Regions from separate parts of the Exiguobacterium sp. FD-YE-25-4 genome, predicted to be linked through region 2. Evidence: predicted binding sites of a transcription regulator. Region 2 holds the regulator's gene; the other holds the start of a gene.
What was found. Region 2 encodes CtsR, which represses protease genes until heat stress. Its sites were predicted from a motif close to ATGGTCAATAAAGGTCAAACA; they were not measured.
Positions count from the first base shown of each region.

Region 1: the regulator CtsR is predicted to act here: its motif matches at 5,986-6,006, upstream of clpP (ATP-dependent Clp endopeptidase proteolytic subunit ClpP).

Region 1 is NZ_CM168041.1:2,078,275-2,086,392, reverse strand. Features, by position in the region: gene trxB (thioredoxin-disulfide reductase) at 1-403, shown strand, start outside; gene rapZ (RNase adapter RapZ) at 529-1,401, shown strand; gene AC13H5_RS10730 (gluconeogenesis factor YvcK family protein) at 1,403-2,398, shown strand; gene whiA (DNA-binding protein WhiA) at 2,430-3,383, shown strand; gene AC13H5_RS10720 (hypothetical protein) at 3,470-3,706, shown strand; gene AC13H5_RS10715 (DUF2179 domain-containing protein) at 3,802-4,317, shown strand; gene AC13H5_RS10710 (hypothetical protein) at 4,380-4,820, shown strand; gene AC13H5_RS10705 (MerR family transcriptional regulator) at 4,878-5,369, shown strand; gene clpP (ATP-dependent Clp endopeptidase proteolytic subunit ClpP) at 5,366-5,941, opposite strand; tRNA gene AC13H5_RS10695 (tRNA-Arg) at 6,093-6,165, opposite strand; gene AC13H5_RS10690 (RNA polymerase factor sigma-54) at 6,289-7,434, shown strand; gene AC13H5_RS10685 (glutaredoxin family protein) at 7,436-7,693, shown strand; gene AC13H5_RS10680 (sugar-binding transcriptional regulator) at 7,806-8,118, shown strand, end outside.
Region 2 is NZ_CM168041.1:2,867,392-2,875,509, reverse strand. Features, by position in the region: rRNA gene AC13H5_RS14905 (23S ribosomal RNA) at 1-762, shown strand, start outside; rRNA gene rrf (5S ribosomal RNA) at 819-934, shown strand; gene AC13H5_RS14895 (CtsR family transcriptional regulator) at 1,084-1,551, shown strand; gene AC13H5_RS14890 (UvrB/UvrC motif-containing protein) at 1,571-2,005, shown strand; gene AC13H5_RS14885 (protein arginine kinase) at 2,005-3,048, shown strand; gene clpC (ATP-dependent protease ATP-binding subunit ClpC) at 3,073-5,508, shown strand; gene radA (DNA repair protein RadA) at 5,563-6,939, shown strand; gene AC13H5_RS14870 (PIN/TRAM domain-containing protein) at 7,055-8,118, shown strand, end outside.

The DNA of each region.
Region 1 (8,118 bases), 790 kb from region 2:
GATTCTTCAAAAACGGGCGTTCGACAACCCGAAAATCGACTTCATCTGGAACCACACGCTCAAAGAAATCGTGGAAGCCGATGGTAAAGTCGGTGGGGCACGTCTCGTCAGCACGGTCGATGGGACCGAGTCGGACCACGAAATCGACGGTGTGTTCATCTATATTGGCATGAACCCGATCACTGGTTTCGTCAAAGACCTCGGCATCACGAACGAGCAAGGCTATATCGTCACGAACGAAGCGATGGAGACGAAGATCCCAGGGATTTTCGCAGCCGGCGACGTACGCGACAAGACGCTCCGTCAAGTCGTCACCGCGACGAACGACGGATCGATTGCCGCTCAAAACGCGCAACACTATATCGAGGGGCTCCTCGAGGCGTTGCACGAACAAAACGCGTGACATGAGGCAGAAGGGATTGCGGGCGACCGCAATCCCTTCTCTTTTTTTCGGACGTTCGTTATACTAAGGACAGAAGAGAGCTGCACACACGGCTCGGTTGTCAATTTTAAGGGGGCGTCAGTGACATGGAAGACTTTAAAGGATTAGAAGAATTGATCATCATCAGCGGGATGAGCGGGGCCGGGAAATCGGTCGCAATGAATAGCTTTGAGGATCTTGGCTATTTTTGCGTCGATAACTTGCCGCCGGTGCTATTGCCGCAATTGATCGATGTCATCAGCTCGGTCCGGCCGAAGATCGCCGTCGCGATCGACACACGGACGCGCGACTTCATCGACAGCCTGTTCATCGTCATCGACGACTTGGAACAGAAGAACGTGCACCCGCACTTGTTGTATCTCGACACACGGGACGAAGTGCTCGTGCGCCGCTACAAGGAGACGCGCCGATCGCATCCGCTCGCCCCGGAAGACGCACCGCTCGTCGGCATCGGGATGGAGCGCTCGTTGCTCGAAGGGTTCCGTGACCGGGCCCATACGCTCTACGATACGAGCGACTTGAAGCCGCAGATGCTCAAAGACCGCATCTTGCTCCAGTTCAACGAAGAACGGATCCCGTTCACGGTCAACTTCATGTCGTTCGGGTTCAAACACGGCGTCCCGCTCGACATCGACCTGTTGTTCGACGTCCGCTTCATTACGAACCCATTCTATATCCCGGAACTCCGTCCGCTCACCGGGCAGACGGAAGAAGTCCAGAACTACGTCATGTCGCACCCCGAGGCGCGGGCGTTCTATAAAAAACTGATCGACATGCTCGAATTCCTGTTGCCGCAGTACAAGCGTGAAGGGAAGACGCAAGTCGTCGTCGCCTTCGGCTGTACGGGCGGGAAGCACCGTTCGATCACGTTCGCCGAGAAAGTGTCGGCTCATTTCGCCGAGCGCTATAACGTCAAAACCGTCCATCGCGATCTCGCGCATGCGACGAAGGAGAAATAAGATGAGACGCGATAGAAAAGTGGTGGCCATCGGTGGAGGGACGGGCCTCTCGACGCTCGTCCGGGGCTTGAAGCATTATCCGCTCGACATCACGGCCATCGTCACGGTCGGGGACGACGGGGGCAGCTCGGGGCGCCTCCGTGACGAGTTCCACATGTTACCGCCGGGCGACATCCGGAACGTCATCCTCGCCTTGTCCGAGGTCGAGCCACTCATGGACAAGATTTTGCAATATCGGTTCGACAGCGGTTACGGGCTCGAAGGGCACTCGCTCGGCAACCTCATGTTGACGGCGGCGACGCATATCTGCGAAGGCTCGTTCGTCAAGGCGGTCGACGTCTTATCGCAGCTGTTGAACGCCCAAGGCAAGGTGCTCCCGGTGACGGAGACACTCATGACGCTCGCCGCCGAGTTCGAGGACGGGACGATCGTCAAAGGTGAATCAAAGATCCCGCTCGTCGAGAAACAAATCAAGCGCCTGTTCTTGCTCGAGGAAGGTATCAAGCCGGCAGCTGGTGTCGTCGAGGCGATCGAGGACGCCGATTTGATCGTGCTCGGTCCAGGGAGCCTCTATACGAGCATCATCCCGAACCTCTTGATTCCAGAAGTGCGTGACGCCATCGTCCGCTCCAAGAAACCGGTCGTTTACATCTGCAACGTCATGACGCAGCCCGGTGAGACGAAAGGGTACGACGCGATGAAACATTTGAAATCGATCGAGGCGTATCTCGGCAAGTCGACGGTCGACACGATCGTCGTCAACAACGAGCCGATCGAGGACATCTATTTAGAGCGTTACCTCGAGGACGGCTCGGAAGAAGTCCGCTTCGATCGGAAGAAGCTTCGAAATTACGGCACGAACGTGCTCGCGGGGGACATCGTCGACTATAACCGTGACTATATCCGCCATGACTCGGACGCCATCGCCGGACTCGTCATGCAACGCGTCCTGCGCATCAAGAAACCACGCTCGTTCCAAGAACTTGAGCTGAAATAAGTTGTGATTGAACAGAAAGGAGGGGACCGGCATGAGCTTTGCCTCTGACGTCAAAAAAGAATTGACGCAACTCGTCGTGACCGATGCCGAGGCGAAAGCGGAATTATCCGCGCTCGTTCGGATGAACGGGGTCATTTCGCTCGCTTTAGGGCGAGGGATGACGCTCGACGTCTCGACCGAGAACGCCGCCATCGCACGTCGAATCTATTCCCTCATGAAACGGCTGTACGACCATCATCTTGATTTGTTCGTACGGAAAAAAATGCGGTTGAAGAAGAACAACGTCTATATCGTCCGGGTCGCCCAGCGTGCCGAGACGATGCTTCGAGACCTTGAAATCCTCGGGGAGAACTACGAGATGATCCGCACGCTCAACTCGGACATGACACGTGACGAGAACCTCGCCCGTGCCTATTTACGCGGGTCGTTCCTCGCCGGTGGGTCGATCAACCATCCGAAGACGTCGTCGTATCACCTCGAGGTGTACAGCCTGTACGAGAACCATAACCAGGCGCTCCGTGACCTCGCTAACCGCTTCGGCTTGAACGCGAAGACGCTCGAACGGAAGAAAGGGCACATCCTCTATATCAAAGAGAGTGAAAAGATCTCGGACTTCCTGAAACTCATCGGGGCGACGCGCGGCATGCTCGACTTCGAGGACGCGCGCATCATCAAAGACATGCGCAACTCGGTCAACCGGCTCGTCAACTGTGAGACGGCGAACTTGAATAAGACCGTCGGGGCGGCGCTCCGCCAAGTCGAGAACATCAAGTTCCTCGAGCGCACGGTCGGGCTTGAAATCTTACCGGTCAAACTCCGGGAGATTGCCGAGCTCCGGGTCACCCATCAAGACGTCTCGCTCCAAGAACTCGGCGAGATGCTCGAGACGGGACCGATCTCGAAGTCGGGGATCAACCATCGGCTCCGCAAAATCGATCAAATCGCGGACAAGGTGCGAAACGGTGAAGAAATCAGCTCGTCGTGACCCTGGTTGCACCAAAACCATTCTTCCTATATAATTAGCAATTGTGTATAGGACTTAGAAATGTAACTTAAAGGAGCTTCATGATTATGTCGAATGCAAAGAAAAGAATCTCGCTCACGATCGACGCTGATTTAGACCAGGTCATCACGGAGCGTGCGAAACAAATCGGGATCCCGAAAAGCGCCCTCGTCACGTTCGCGACAAGCCTCTTCCTCAACCAATTGCGCGCGGAAGAAGTATTGTCAGGTGACACGAACGCCATCTATCAGGTCATCCGCAAAGATTATGAACTGCTCACGAGCGTGGATAACTTAGACAAATAATTGCGAAAGGCTGACTGCGGTCAGCCTTTTTTGGTTGCATCCGGCCTTAAAATTTGGAATAGTGGTTATATTGAATTCGAATGGAGGTCGATCCTATGGGGCAAATCTTGCTCATCCTAGTATTACAACTCGTCTACGTACCGGTGCTGACGCTTCGGACCATCATGCTCGTCAAAGGAAAAACGATGATTGCGGGGCTGTTCGGGACGCTTGAGACGCTAATCTATATCTTCGCGCTCGGGATCGTGTTCCAAGATTTGACGACGCTCGGCATGATCGTCTATGCGGTCGGATTCGGGCTCGGGATTCTCGTCGGCGGTTACGTCGAGCGGAAGCTTGCCATCGGCTACAACATGATCCAAGTCCACACGCAAGAGTTCCCGGCCGAGCTCATCCAAAAGATGCGCGACAGCGGTTATGGCGTGACGCATTACCAAGGACAGGGACGTGACGGCATCCGATATCGTCTCGACGTCTTGGCGGCACGGACGCGGATGAAAGATTTGCGGCAAATGGTCGAGGAGTATGAGCCTAAGGCGTTCCTCGTCGCATTCGATCCGATCGACTTTAAAGGCGGCTATATGATGAAAGGGCTTCGACGCCCGAAATGAACGGGACGACTCACGGAAGTGGGTCGTTTTTTCGTGGAACGGGGAATACAAGAACAAAGGAGATGAGCGAGTTGAGACGAAAAGGGTTATGGATCGTCGTGGTTGGGTTGATTCTCGTCGGCGGCGCGTTGTTGGCCACCTCGTTTTGGAAGTCGGAGTCCTCGATCAAACCGCCGCTCCCGACAGTCCGGGTCGGATCGGTGACGGCCGAAGTGAAACAGTCGACGTTCTGCTGGTCCAATGGGGGCGAGGCGGTATGTGAAGACCACGGGTTGCCGGAAGCGGACGACTTGCAGCTCGTGCCGGTCGAGCCGGGTGCCGAGATTGATGTCGAGTTCCATGCCGAGCCGTCGAACGTCTCATTCCATCAAATCATCGATGGGGAGCTCGTACGGTCTGATCCCGTCGTCCCAGACGAACCGGGTGTCTATTTGTTCGAGACGGGCGGGGAGTGGCCGCGTGGGGACAGCCGCTATGTGTTCGGGGTCGAGGTCAAGGAATAAAAGAGTTGACCTGTCCGCTACGGGCGGCTTTATGATCAACGAGAAGGGGGGACGCCAATGATTCAAATCGGAAAAGTGGTCCATCTAACGGGGTTGTCCACTAAAGCAATCAAATGGTATGAAGCGAAAGGACTCGTCCGACCGACTCGTTTAGATAATCAGTATCGGTTATACGGGATGGAAGAAATAAGACGCCTGAACGAAATCAAGTTACTACGCCAAATGGGTATCTCGCTCGAACAAATTCAGACGGCAGAAAGTGTGAGCGAGTTACTCGACAGCAGACTTGATGAGGTCCAACGCGAAATCGAGGCGTTGCGACAAGTCGAGCAACAAATCAAATGGATGCAAACAGGGGGAGATTCAATGAAAGTACGTTATGAGATGTGGGACCGACCGAAAATCGTGAACGGCTATGTATCCGAACTCACCACAATCCCGTTTGTTTGGGAAAAATTGCAACCAGAGCTGACGACAGACGAATCATATGGCGTCTGTTTAGCGAAAGAAGCGCCTTTCCCGGAGTTGGGAAAGGCGCTTTTGGATTAACGCGTCATGACCTTGTCGATGAGACCGTAGTCTTTCGCTTGTTCAGCTGACATGAAGTAGTCGCGCTCTGTGTCGCGCTCGATGACTTCAAGCGGCTGGCCTGTGTTGTCGGCCATGATTTGGTTCAATTTCTCGCGCATCTTGATGATGCGTTCAGCATGGATCTTGATGTCCGATGCTTGACCTTGCGTACCGCCGAGCGGTTGGTGAATCATGATCTCCGCGTTTGGAAGCGCGAAGCGTTTGCCTTTTTCACCGGCTTGGAGCAAGAAGGCACCCATCGATGCGGCCATTCCGATACAAATCGTCGACACGTTCGGTTTGATGAAGTTCATCGTGTCATAAATCGCCATTCCGGAAGTGATCGAACCACCCGGGCTGTTGATGTAAAGTGAGATGTCCTTATCTGGGTCCTCGGCTGCAAGGAAGAGGAGCTGGGCAACGATCGAGTTGGCGACGTTGTCGTCGATCGCACTTCCGAGCAAGATGATGCGGTCCTTGAGCAAGCGTGAGTAAATATCGTACGCGCGTTCCCCGCGACCTGTTTGTTCGATAACTGTTGGAATTAACATTGAATCTGCCTCCTTTATGTAGGTTGTAAACATATCATACCGCTATAGTCAATGTTGGTCAAACGATAGTCATCGTTTTTGACCTATTCCACGGTTTGACGATTCTAAAACGACAAAAGAGGCCAGGCATCTGCCTGACCTCTTTCTTTGATACACCCGGAGAGATTCGAACTCCCGACACCTGGCACCGGAAACCAGTGCTCTATCCCCTGAGCTACGGGTGCATGTTCTCTGACACGATTTATTATACATTTGTTTTTTTAAAAAAGCAATCCTGTTCGTCTCACTTTTTTTTGAGCGCGTTTTCCCGCCTTTCGCTACAATAGGAAACGAGAGGGGTGTGACCGATGCAACGCCAAGAACAACAGCAACTTCAAAAGCAACAACTGACCCAGGACATGGTCAGGCGTCTGCCGGTTCTCGAAGCAGACCGGACCGCGATCGCTTTTCAGCTTGGCCGCTTGTCAAAGCGGAACCCGAACATCGCCATCGGCAGCGGCGCGGTCGAATGGGTGGAGGACACGGCGAGCGGATTCGAGTCCCGTCTGTTCGAACAGATTGAGGAAGGAAGTGGGAACGAGGTCCAACGTATGCTTCAAAAGCGGCTCGTCCTCGCGCTAGACCACCGCGGCCTCTTACCTGATAGTGACTTCGTGCTCGCCCATCGCTTCGAGGTCGATGTGGCGGACGTTGAGGCGGCACGCCAGGCGCTCTTGTTTTTAGAACCGACGGGGATCGGCGCGAAGAATGAGCGGGACTGCCAATACCGGCATGCGATTGAACATGACGACCCGCTCGTCTTGGACGTGTTCGAGGCGCTCGACGCGAACGTTGATGACATCCCGGGCCGACTCGACATCTCGGTGGCCGAGTTCGACCGGGTGACCCGTATCGTGGCGACGTTACCGAAAACACCAATATTATATGAAGGAACCGAGCATATCGTACCGGAACTCGAAGTCGCCCGGCGTGACGATGGGCTTGTGACGACATGGTTCAGCCCAACGCTCGATGCGGCTCGGATCGGGGACGACCGCGAGGCGAAGTGGTGGCACGAGACGCTCGAGATGCGGAACGCGACGCTACATTCGGTATGGACGGTCATCGCGGAACGTCAGGCGGACTGGCTCGACGGCAAGCTCGTCTTGCATCCGTTGACGCGGAAAGAAGTCGCCGAACGGATCGGCAAGCACGAGTCGACCGTCGGACGGGCCATCCAAGGAAAGTATGTGGCGACCGAGGGCGGGGTCATGGCGTGGCGCCACTTTTTCGTCAGGTCCACGGATCATGGGCAATCGCCGTTCATGGTGAAAAAGGCGCTCGCCGAACTGATTCAACAAGAGACGTCACCTTTGAGTGACGCCGCACTCATGCGAGAGTTGGCCCGGATCGGCTATACGGTGACACGACGGACCGTGGCGAACTATCGGGAAGCGCTCGGTTTTGGAAACTCGCGGGAGCGGGAACGACAACTATGGAAAGGAGGGGACTGACATGGTGCTGACATTATACCGGCGTGCCAACTGTTCGCTCTGCGAGGAGGCACTCGTCATGCTCGAATGGCTCATGGAAGACTATCCGTTCGAACTCGAGCAGGTCGACATCACGGGCAACGAAGAACTCGAGGCGAAGTACTTGTTCGAGATCCCCGTCGTCTTACACGAGGGGCGCGTCATTAGTCAAGGGCGATACGATGACAGTAAAGTTGAAGATTTTGTTAAGTATACGCTTACATCGAAAAAAAACGTTTGAAGGGGTTGCAAGACGGAAAGGTCATTGATAAGATGAAGTCGTAGCGGTGGGACGCAAATATAAAAGTGGGACAAAAATTGTCCATGCTTTAAGTCGAGGGGGAATGAGTATGATCCAGCAGCTGATTCAAGTTCAGAAGCAAATCGTTCCCGACATGCTCGATACGCTCCGACATCGTTACGACATCTTACATTATGTCCGGTTGATGCAGCCAATCGGCCGCCGGACACTCGCCACAAGCCTCGGGCTGACGGAACGAATCCTAAGACGAGAAGTCGACTTTTTGAAAGACCAAGGTCTATTGATGGTCGCTACTCAAGGTATTTCCCTTACGGAATCGGGCCGAAACGTTCTCAGAGACTTGCACGAGGTCATGGGAGAGATCCTAGGCATCTCGGAAGTCGCACGAGAACTCGAGCGAAAAC
Region 2 (8,118 bases):
CGGAGCGCCAGCTTCGGTGGAGACACCCTTGGGATACCACCCTTTGCGTATAGAGTCTCTAACTCGCAGCCGTGATCCGGCTGGAGGACCGTGTCAGGTGGGTAGTTTGACTGGGGCGGTCGCCTCCTAAACAGTAACGGAGGCGCCCAAAGGTTCCCTCAGAATGGTTGGAAATCATTCGAAGAGTGCAAAGGCAGAAGGGAGCTTGACTGCGAGACCTACAAGTCGAGCAGGGACGAAAGTCGGGCTTAGTGATCCGGTGGTTCCGCATGGAAGGGCCATCGCTCAACGGATAAAAGCTACCCTGGGGATAACAGGCTGATCTCCCCCAAGAGTCCACATCGACGGGGAGGTTTGGCACCTCGATGTCGGCTCATCGCATCCTGGGGCTGGAGTAGGTCCCAAGGGTTGGGCTGTTCGCCCATTAAAGCGGTACGCGAGCTGGGTTCAGAACGTCGTGAGACAGTTCGGTCCCTATCCGTCGTGGGCGCAGGAAATTTGAGGAGAGCTGTCCTTAGTACGAGAGGACCGGGATGGACGCACCGCTGGTGTACCAGTTGTTCCGCCAGGAGCATCGCTGGGTAGCTACGTGCGGACGGGATAAGTGCTGAAAGCATCTAAGCATGAAGCCCCCTCCGAGATGAGATTTCCCTTTGAGCAATCAAGAAAGACCCCTCAGAGACGATGAGGTAGATAGGTCATGGGTGGAAGCACGGCGACGTGTGGAGCTGAATGATACTAATCGGTCGAGGCTTTGATCTAGTCTAAGGTTTGTATGAATTGATGAGTCTTCAGTTTTGAGAGAACGATCTCTCTTGTCTGGTGGCGATAGCGAAGCGGCCACACCCGTTCCCATGCCGAACACGGAAGTTAAGCGCTTCAGCGCCGAAAGTAGTTGGGGGTCTCCCCCTGTGAGGATAGGACGTTGCCAGGCCAACGCGAAGGACGATCAAGCATCCGCTTGGTCGTTCTTTTTTTGTATATCTAGCGATGTCGCAGTTGCGACATCGCTTTTCGTTTGCCTTTTTTTGAATCAATGATAGAATATAGTCAAAAGTCAAAGATGGTCAGAGGGTGGTGGAGATGAGAAACATATCGGATGTAATCGAACAGTATTTAAAACAAGTGCTGAAGGAGAGCCAGGCCGAAGCAATCGAGATTAAACGGCAAGATATTGCCAAGCGTTTCGAATGTGTTCCGTCTCAAATCAACTACGTCATTAATACGCGCTTTACGGTCGAGAAGGGCTATTTGGTGGAAAGTAAGCGTGGGGGCGGGGGATATATTCGCATTCGCCGCGTAATTTTACATGAAAAGCAAGACGTGTTGGTCAGCTTGATGGATATTTTACAAGACCATCCTCGTCTTTCCGAACAGCTTGTCGAGAACATCTTGATTCGCTTATTTGAAGAAGGGATGTTGAGTGAGCGGGAAGTGCGCTTGTTGTATCATTTATTGTCTGATGAAGCGCTCGGCTTGAACGCTGAAGATCGACACTTGATTCGAAGACAACAGTTACTCGTATTAATGAAATTACTTAGTTACCATTGACTGACGGAGGCATACATCTATGCTATGTGAACGATGCAAACGGCGACCTGCCGTCAATGAAATTCAAGTAGTGGAGAATGGAATTCCTGTAACGCGTAAACTATGTCGTAATTGTACAGTAGAAATCATGTCAGGTTATGTGCCGGTCGTGAAACGCTGTCCCACGTGTCAACTGACACAAAACGAGCTGGCTCATTTACGAAAAGCTGGATGCGCTACTTGTTATACGGTGTTTCGTGATGAACTGATTAAAATCACTCGGCAGTACCAGCAAGGCCATGATGTTCACGTCGGTTCGATGCCTGATGCCTTGCGCACACCCGACGAGCGAATCGAAGAGCGACTCCAAAAGTTAGCAGGGGAGTTACAACGAGCCGTCGAACAAGAAGATTATGAACGTGCAGCGCGAATTAAAAAAGAAATAATTCAGCTGAAAGGACAAGGTGAGGCATGATGGAACCATTTCTCAAGCATCCACTCGGTCCGAAGATGAAAGAGCGAGCGAAACTTGATGACTTAGTCATCTCCACTCGTATCCGTCTAGCGCGTAATTTAAAAGATACAGTCTTTTCTCCGGTTTTATCTAAAGAAAGTCAACATCAGCTTTGTCAACGTGTTGAAACGTCACTTGGCGGATTGCAAGGCTTCGAATATTTGCACATGGGCACTTACGATGTAGTGACACGACAAGCACTCGTTGAAAAACATTTGATTAGCCCAACGATTGCTGGAAAAGAAGAAAGTGCCGTCTTGTTAAGTGAAGATGAAACGATCAGTGTGCTTATTAATGAAGAAGATCACTTACGAATTCAAACGTTACTCCCGGGTTATCAAGTGGAAGAAGCGTTTGAACTCGCGAAACGAGTCGATGTTCTCTGTGGCGAATCTCTCCCATACGCATATGACGAACAGCTCGGATATTTAACGACTTGTCCAAGTAATATCGGTACAGGGCTTCGAGCGTCAGTGATGCTCCATCTCCCAGGGCTAACGTTGACAGGGCGAATTACTCCTATATTGAAAGAGCTTCGCAAGCTCGGATATACGATTCGGGGACGGTATGGAGAAGGTAGCGACGCGGCGGGACGATTGTTTCAATTATCGAATCAACGCACACTCGGCAGTCATGAATCACAGTTGTTGACAGATTTTATGGAAGTTACGGAGCAAGTCATTCAGGCGGAACGACAAGCACGGGAAGAGCTACTGGCTAGCAACCAAGACGAGTTAGAGGACCAGTTTTATCGCTCATACGGAATTTTACGTTATGCGAAACTGTTATCATCGACAGAAGCGATTGAACGTCTGTCGGATTTGCATTTGGCGAGTGACCTTGGTATTTTGTCCGACTGGAGTCCACCTCAGTTTCACGAATTAATTGTAAAGCTTCAATCAGGTTTCCTACAAAAACATTTCGGGAAAACATTATCTACGAAAGAACGAGATCGCGAACGAGCGACTCTCGTTCGTCGAACGTTAGATCATGGCTTAGTTTGATCCAACTTTAAGGAGGTTTTGTCAATGATGTTTGGTCGATTTACAGAACGAGCTCAGCGCGTATTAGCTTTAGCACAAGAGGAAGCGGTACGACTTGGCCATCATAATATTGGTACGGAACATATTTTACTCGGACTCGTCCGTGAAGGGGAAGGGATTGCTGCTAAAGCACTGTTCGCCCTCGGACTCACGTCTGAAAAGATTCAACAAGAAGTAGAGGCACTCATTGGCCGTGGATCAGAAAACGGCTCAACGATTCACTATACACCGCGTGCAAAAAAAGTAATCGAACTCTCGATGGACGAGGCTCGAAAACTTGGACATTCTTACGTCGGCACCGAGCACATTTTACTCGGCGTGATTCGTGAAGGCGAAGGTGTGGCGGCTCGTGTTTTGAACAACCTTGGAGTCAGTTTGACGAAGGCACGTCAGCAAGTACTTCAACTCTTAGGAAACACGGAGTCATCTTCTAATGCGTCACAACCTGGAACGAGTGCCGCGACACCAACGCTAGACGGCTTGGCCCGTGACTTGACCCAACAGGCGCGTGAGTCGCGTCTTGACCCAGTCATCGGCCGCGCTGGCGAGATTCAACGCGTCATCGAAGTGTTGTCTCGCCGGACAAAAAATAACCCGGTCCTCATTGGGGAACCAGGGGTCGGGAAAACGGCAGTCGTCGAAGGTCTCGCTCAACAGATCATTAATAACGAAGTTCCAGAAACTCTTCGTAATAAACGTGTCATGGTACTTGATATGGGAACACTCGTCGCCGGAACGAAATACCGCGGTGAATTTGAGGACCGATTGAAAAAGGTAATGGATGAGATTCGCCAAGCTGGGAACGTCATTCTTTTCATCGACGAATTGCACACATTGATTGGAGCTGGCGGCGCTGAAGGCGCAATCGACGCGTCGAACATTTTGAAACCGTCACTCGCACGTGGTGAACTCCAATGTATCGGAGCGACGACACTTGATGAGTACCGGAAGTATATCGAGAAAGATGCGGCACTCGAACGCCGGTTCCAACCGATCCAAGTCAATGAACCGACAACGGATGAGGCAGAACAAATCCTCTTCGGGTTACGTGACCGTTACGAGGCGCACCATCGCGTCACAATCACAGATGAAGCGATTCATGAAGCCGTCGTTCTCTCGGACCGCTACATCTCGGACCGTTTCCTTCCGGATAAAGCGATCGACCTCGTCGATGAGGCTGCTTCGAAAGTAAGACTTCGTTCGTTCACGGCACCGCCGAATTTGAAAGAACTCGAGGCTCGTCTTGAGTCGATTCGCAAAGAGAAAGATTCGGCTGTACAGAGTCAAGAGTTCGAGAAGGCTGCCTCGTTACGTGATACCGAACAGAAACTCCGGGATGAGCTCGAACAGCTCAAGTCGGAATGGCAGAATAAGCAAGGGAACGAAAAACTCGAAGTAACGAAAGAAGATATTGCGCAAGTCGTCGCCAACTGGACAGGTGTCCCGGTGACGAAGATCGCCGAAGAAGAGACAGATCGTCTCCTCAAACTCGAATCGATTCTCCACGGCCGGGTCATCGGTCAAGATGAGGCCGTCAAATCGATTTCGCGGGCGATTCGCCGGGCTCGTGCCGGATTGAAAGATCCGAAACGTCCGATTGGTTCGTTCGTATTCCTCGGACCAACTGGTGTCGGGAAAACCGAGTTGGCTCGTGCTGTGGCTGAAGCGTTGTTCGGTGACGAAGACGCCATCATCCGAATCGACATGTCTGAGTATATGGAGAAACACGCGACGAGCCGTCTCGTCGGGTCGCCTCCAGGTTACGTCGGCTATGAAGAAGGCGGTCAATTGACTGAGAAGGTTCGTCGCAAACCATATTCGGTCATCTTGCTTGATGAGATTGAGAAGGCCCATCCTGAAGTGTTCAACATCTTGCTTCAAGTGCTCGATGACGGTCGCTTGACTGACTCGAAAGGGCGTACGGTCGACTTCCGGAACACGGTCATCATCATGACGTCAAACGTCGGTGCGGCAGCCCTCAAACGCAACAAATATGTCGGATTCACGGTTGAAGATGATGTGAAACGTGAATATACCGAAATGAAAGACAAAGTCATGGAAGAGTTGAAAAAAGCGTTCCGTCCCGAGTTCTTGAACCGGATTGACGAGATCACCGTCTTTCACTCGCTCCAAAAAGAGCACATCCAAGAAATTGTCAAACTTATGGCCGAGACACTTACGAAACGTCTCGGAGAACAAGGCATTGATTTCAGTCTCACCGAATCAGCGCTCGAGAAAATCGCTGAAGTCGGGTACGACCCGGAATACGGGGCTCGTCCACTCCGCCGTGCGCTCCAGCGTGAGGTTGAGGACCGACTCTCAGAGGCGATGCTCAGCGGCAGCATCACAAAAGGCAGCAAAGTGGCGCTCGATGTACAAGACGGCGAATTCGTCGTCCGTAATGAAGGTGTCGTTCAGTAACTACAAGGCTCCCTCTCTCATGTGAGGGGGCTTTTTTAGACGGAAAGGAACATCATGGCAAAAATTAAAACGAAATACGTATGTCAGTCATGCGGGTACGAATCCGCAAAATGGATGGGGCGTTGCCCAGGATGTAACGAATGGAACACACTCGTTGAAGAGTTTGTCGAAGAGAAAAAGGCAAAGCGGGGGGCCGCATTCGTTCATAGCTCCTCGAGACAGCTGAAGCCGGAGCGTCTGTCGGACGTTGTGTCACAAGAAGAGACGCGCGTCCATACGAACAGTCAAGAGTTTGACCGCGTGCTTGGGGGCGGAATCGTTCCAGGCTCACTCGTCCTCGTCGGTGGCGATCCAGGAATCGGAAAGTCGACGATTTTGCTTCAAGTGAGCGCCCATTTGGCGCACAGTGGAAGGAAAGTGCTCTATATTTCCGGGGAAGAATCGCTCAAACAGACGAAACTTCGCGCCGAGCGGCTCGGCCTCCCGACCGAGGACTTATATGTCCTCGCGGAGACGGATATGTTGATGATTGAACGGGTCATCGATGAAGAGGAACCAGGGTTCGTCATTATCGACTCGATTCAAACCGTCTATATGGATGAGATCCAGTCGGCGCCAGGTAGTGTCGCCCAAGTTCGGGAATGTACGGCAGCGCTCATGAAAATCGCCAAGACCCGTGGAATTGCCGTCTTTATCGTCGGTCACGTGACGAAACAAGGTTCGATTGCGGGACCTCGTCTGCTCGAGCATATGGTCGATGCCGTCCTTTACTTTGAAGGCGAACGTCACCACACGTTCCGTATTTTACGGGCCGTCAAAAATCGGTTCGGATCGACGAACGAGATCGGTATCTTTGAAATGAAGGAAGGCGGTCTCGAAGAAGTGCTCAATCCGTCTGAAATTTTCCTAGAAGAACGGACTGCCGGGGTCTCGGGCTCAACTGTCGTCGCGTCGATGGAAGGGACGCGGACGGTGCTCGTCGAGCTGCAGGCATTAATTTCCCCGACCTCATTCGGAAATCCACGTCGGATGGCAACAGGGATCGACCAGAACCGGGTCGCGCTCCTCATGGCCGTCCTTGAGAAACGATCAGGGCTTTTACTCCAAACGCAAGATGCTTATTTAAAAGCTGCGGGCGGTGTCAAGTTGGATGAGCCTGCGATTGATTTGGCGATTTGCATCTCGATTGCGTCAAGTTTCCGCGATCGTCCGACCCGTCCGACGGATGTGTGCATCGGCGAAGTTGGATTGACCGGGGAAGTGCGACGGGTGTCACGGATTGAACAGCGTGTCGCCGAAGCGGCCAAGCTCGGATTTACGCGGGCGATTATCCCGAAAAATAACCTCGGGGGCTGGACGGCCCCACCTGGTATCGATGTCGTCGGTGTCAGTACTGTCGATGAAGCGCTCCAACTTGCCATCCCGTTCTGACGGGGCGCTTCCGGCAGTTTTTAACGCTTTGTAACGAACGCTTTCAAAAAAACCATGTTACAATGAAAGTGTTAATTTCTTGAAATTTTAATTCATAATAAAGGAGGTGGAATGAGTGAAGATTGCTGTACGAATCGGATTTATTTTAATCGGACTCGTCGTCGGTTGGTTCGGTATTATCGAAGCGATGTTGCTGTTAGGTGACCTCGGAGTGAATGTACCGGCTTGGTTGACGATTCCTTATGTGGCTAGTTTGATTGGTGGACTTATCTTCTTCATTCTTAGTTTATTCTTGACCGATGGGGTCGTTAAATTTATCCGTTTTGTTGAAGAACGGCTTGTCCGTTTACCGGTCGGTGATATTTTGTTCGGGTCGATCGGATTGATTATTGGTTTATTGATTGCCTTTTTGATCAGTGTCTCATTAGAAGTAACAAATATCTTCTTACTCAGCAAAATCGTACCGATTTTCGTGACCGCCTTGTTCGGGTACTTCGGTTTCGCTGTCGGCTATCGGAAGCGGAACGAATGGATTAAACTGTTCGTCAAGAGTGAACGCGAGAAGCCGGAAGCAGAACCGTTGCGCCGCTCGAACGATAAAATTTTGGATACGAGCGTCATTATCGACGGTCGGATCGCCGACATTTCGAAGACCGGTTTCATCGAAGGCACGCTCATCGTGCCACAATTCGTCATCGGCGAGCTTCAATATATCGCCGATTCGTCGGATACGTTGAAGCGGAACCGTGGTCGTCGCGGTCTTGATATTTTGAAGGAGTTACAAGACAACGACCGCATCGAAGTGGAGATTTACGATGGCGATTTCGAAGACGTCGCCGAAGTGGACATTAAATTGATCAAGTTGGCCGAATTGAAAAAAGGGATTGTCGTCACGAACGACTACAACTTGAATAAAGTGTGCGAAGTTCGAAATGTCCCTGTGCTGAACATTAATGATTTGGCAAATTCAGTCAAACAGATTGTCATCCCGGGGGAAGAGATGGTCGTGACGGTCATTAAAGAAGGTAAAGAACAAAATCAAGGCGTCGCGTACCTCGAAGACGGCACGATGGTCGTCGTTGAAGGTGGGCGCAAGTTGATTTCGAAGACATTGCCTGTTGTCGTGACGAGCGTTCTTCAAACATCGGCTGGCCGTATGATTTTTGCGCGTCCTGAATA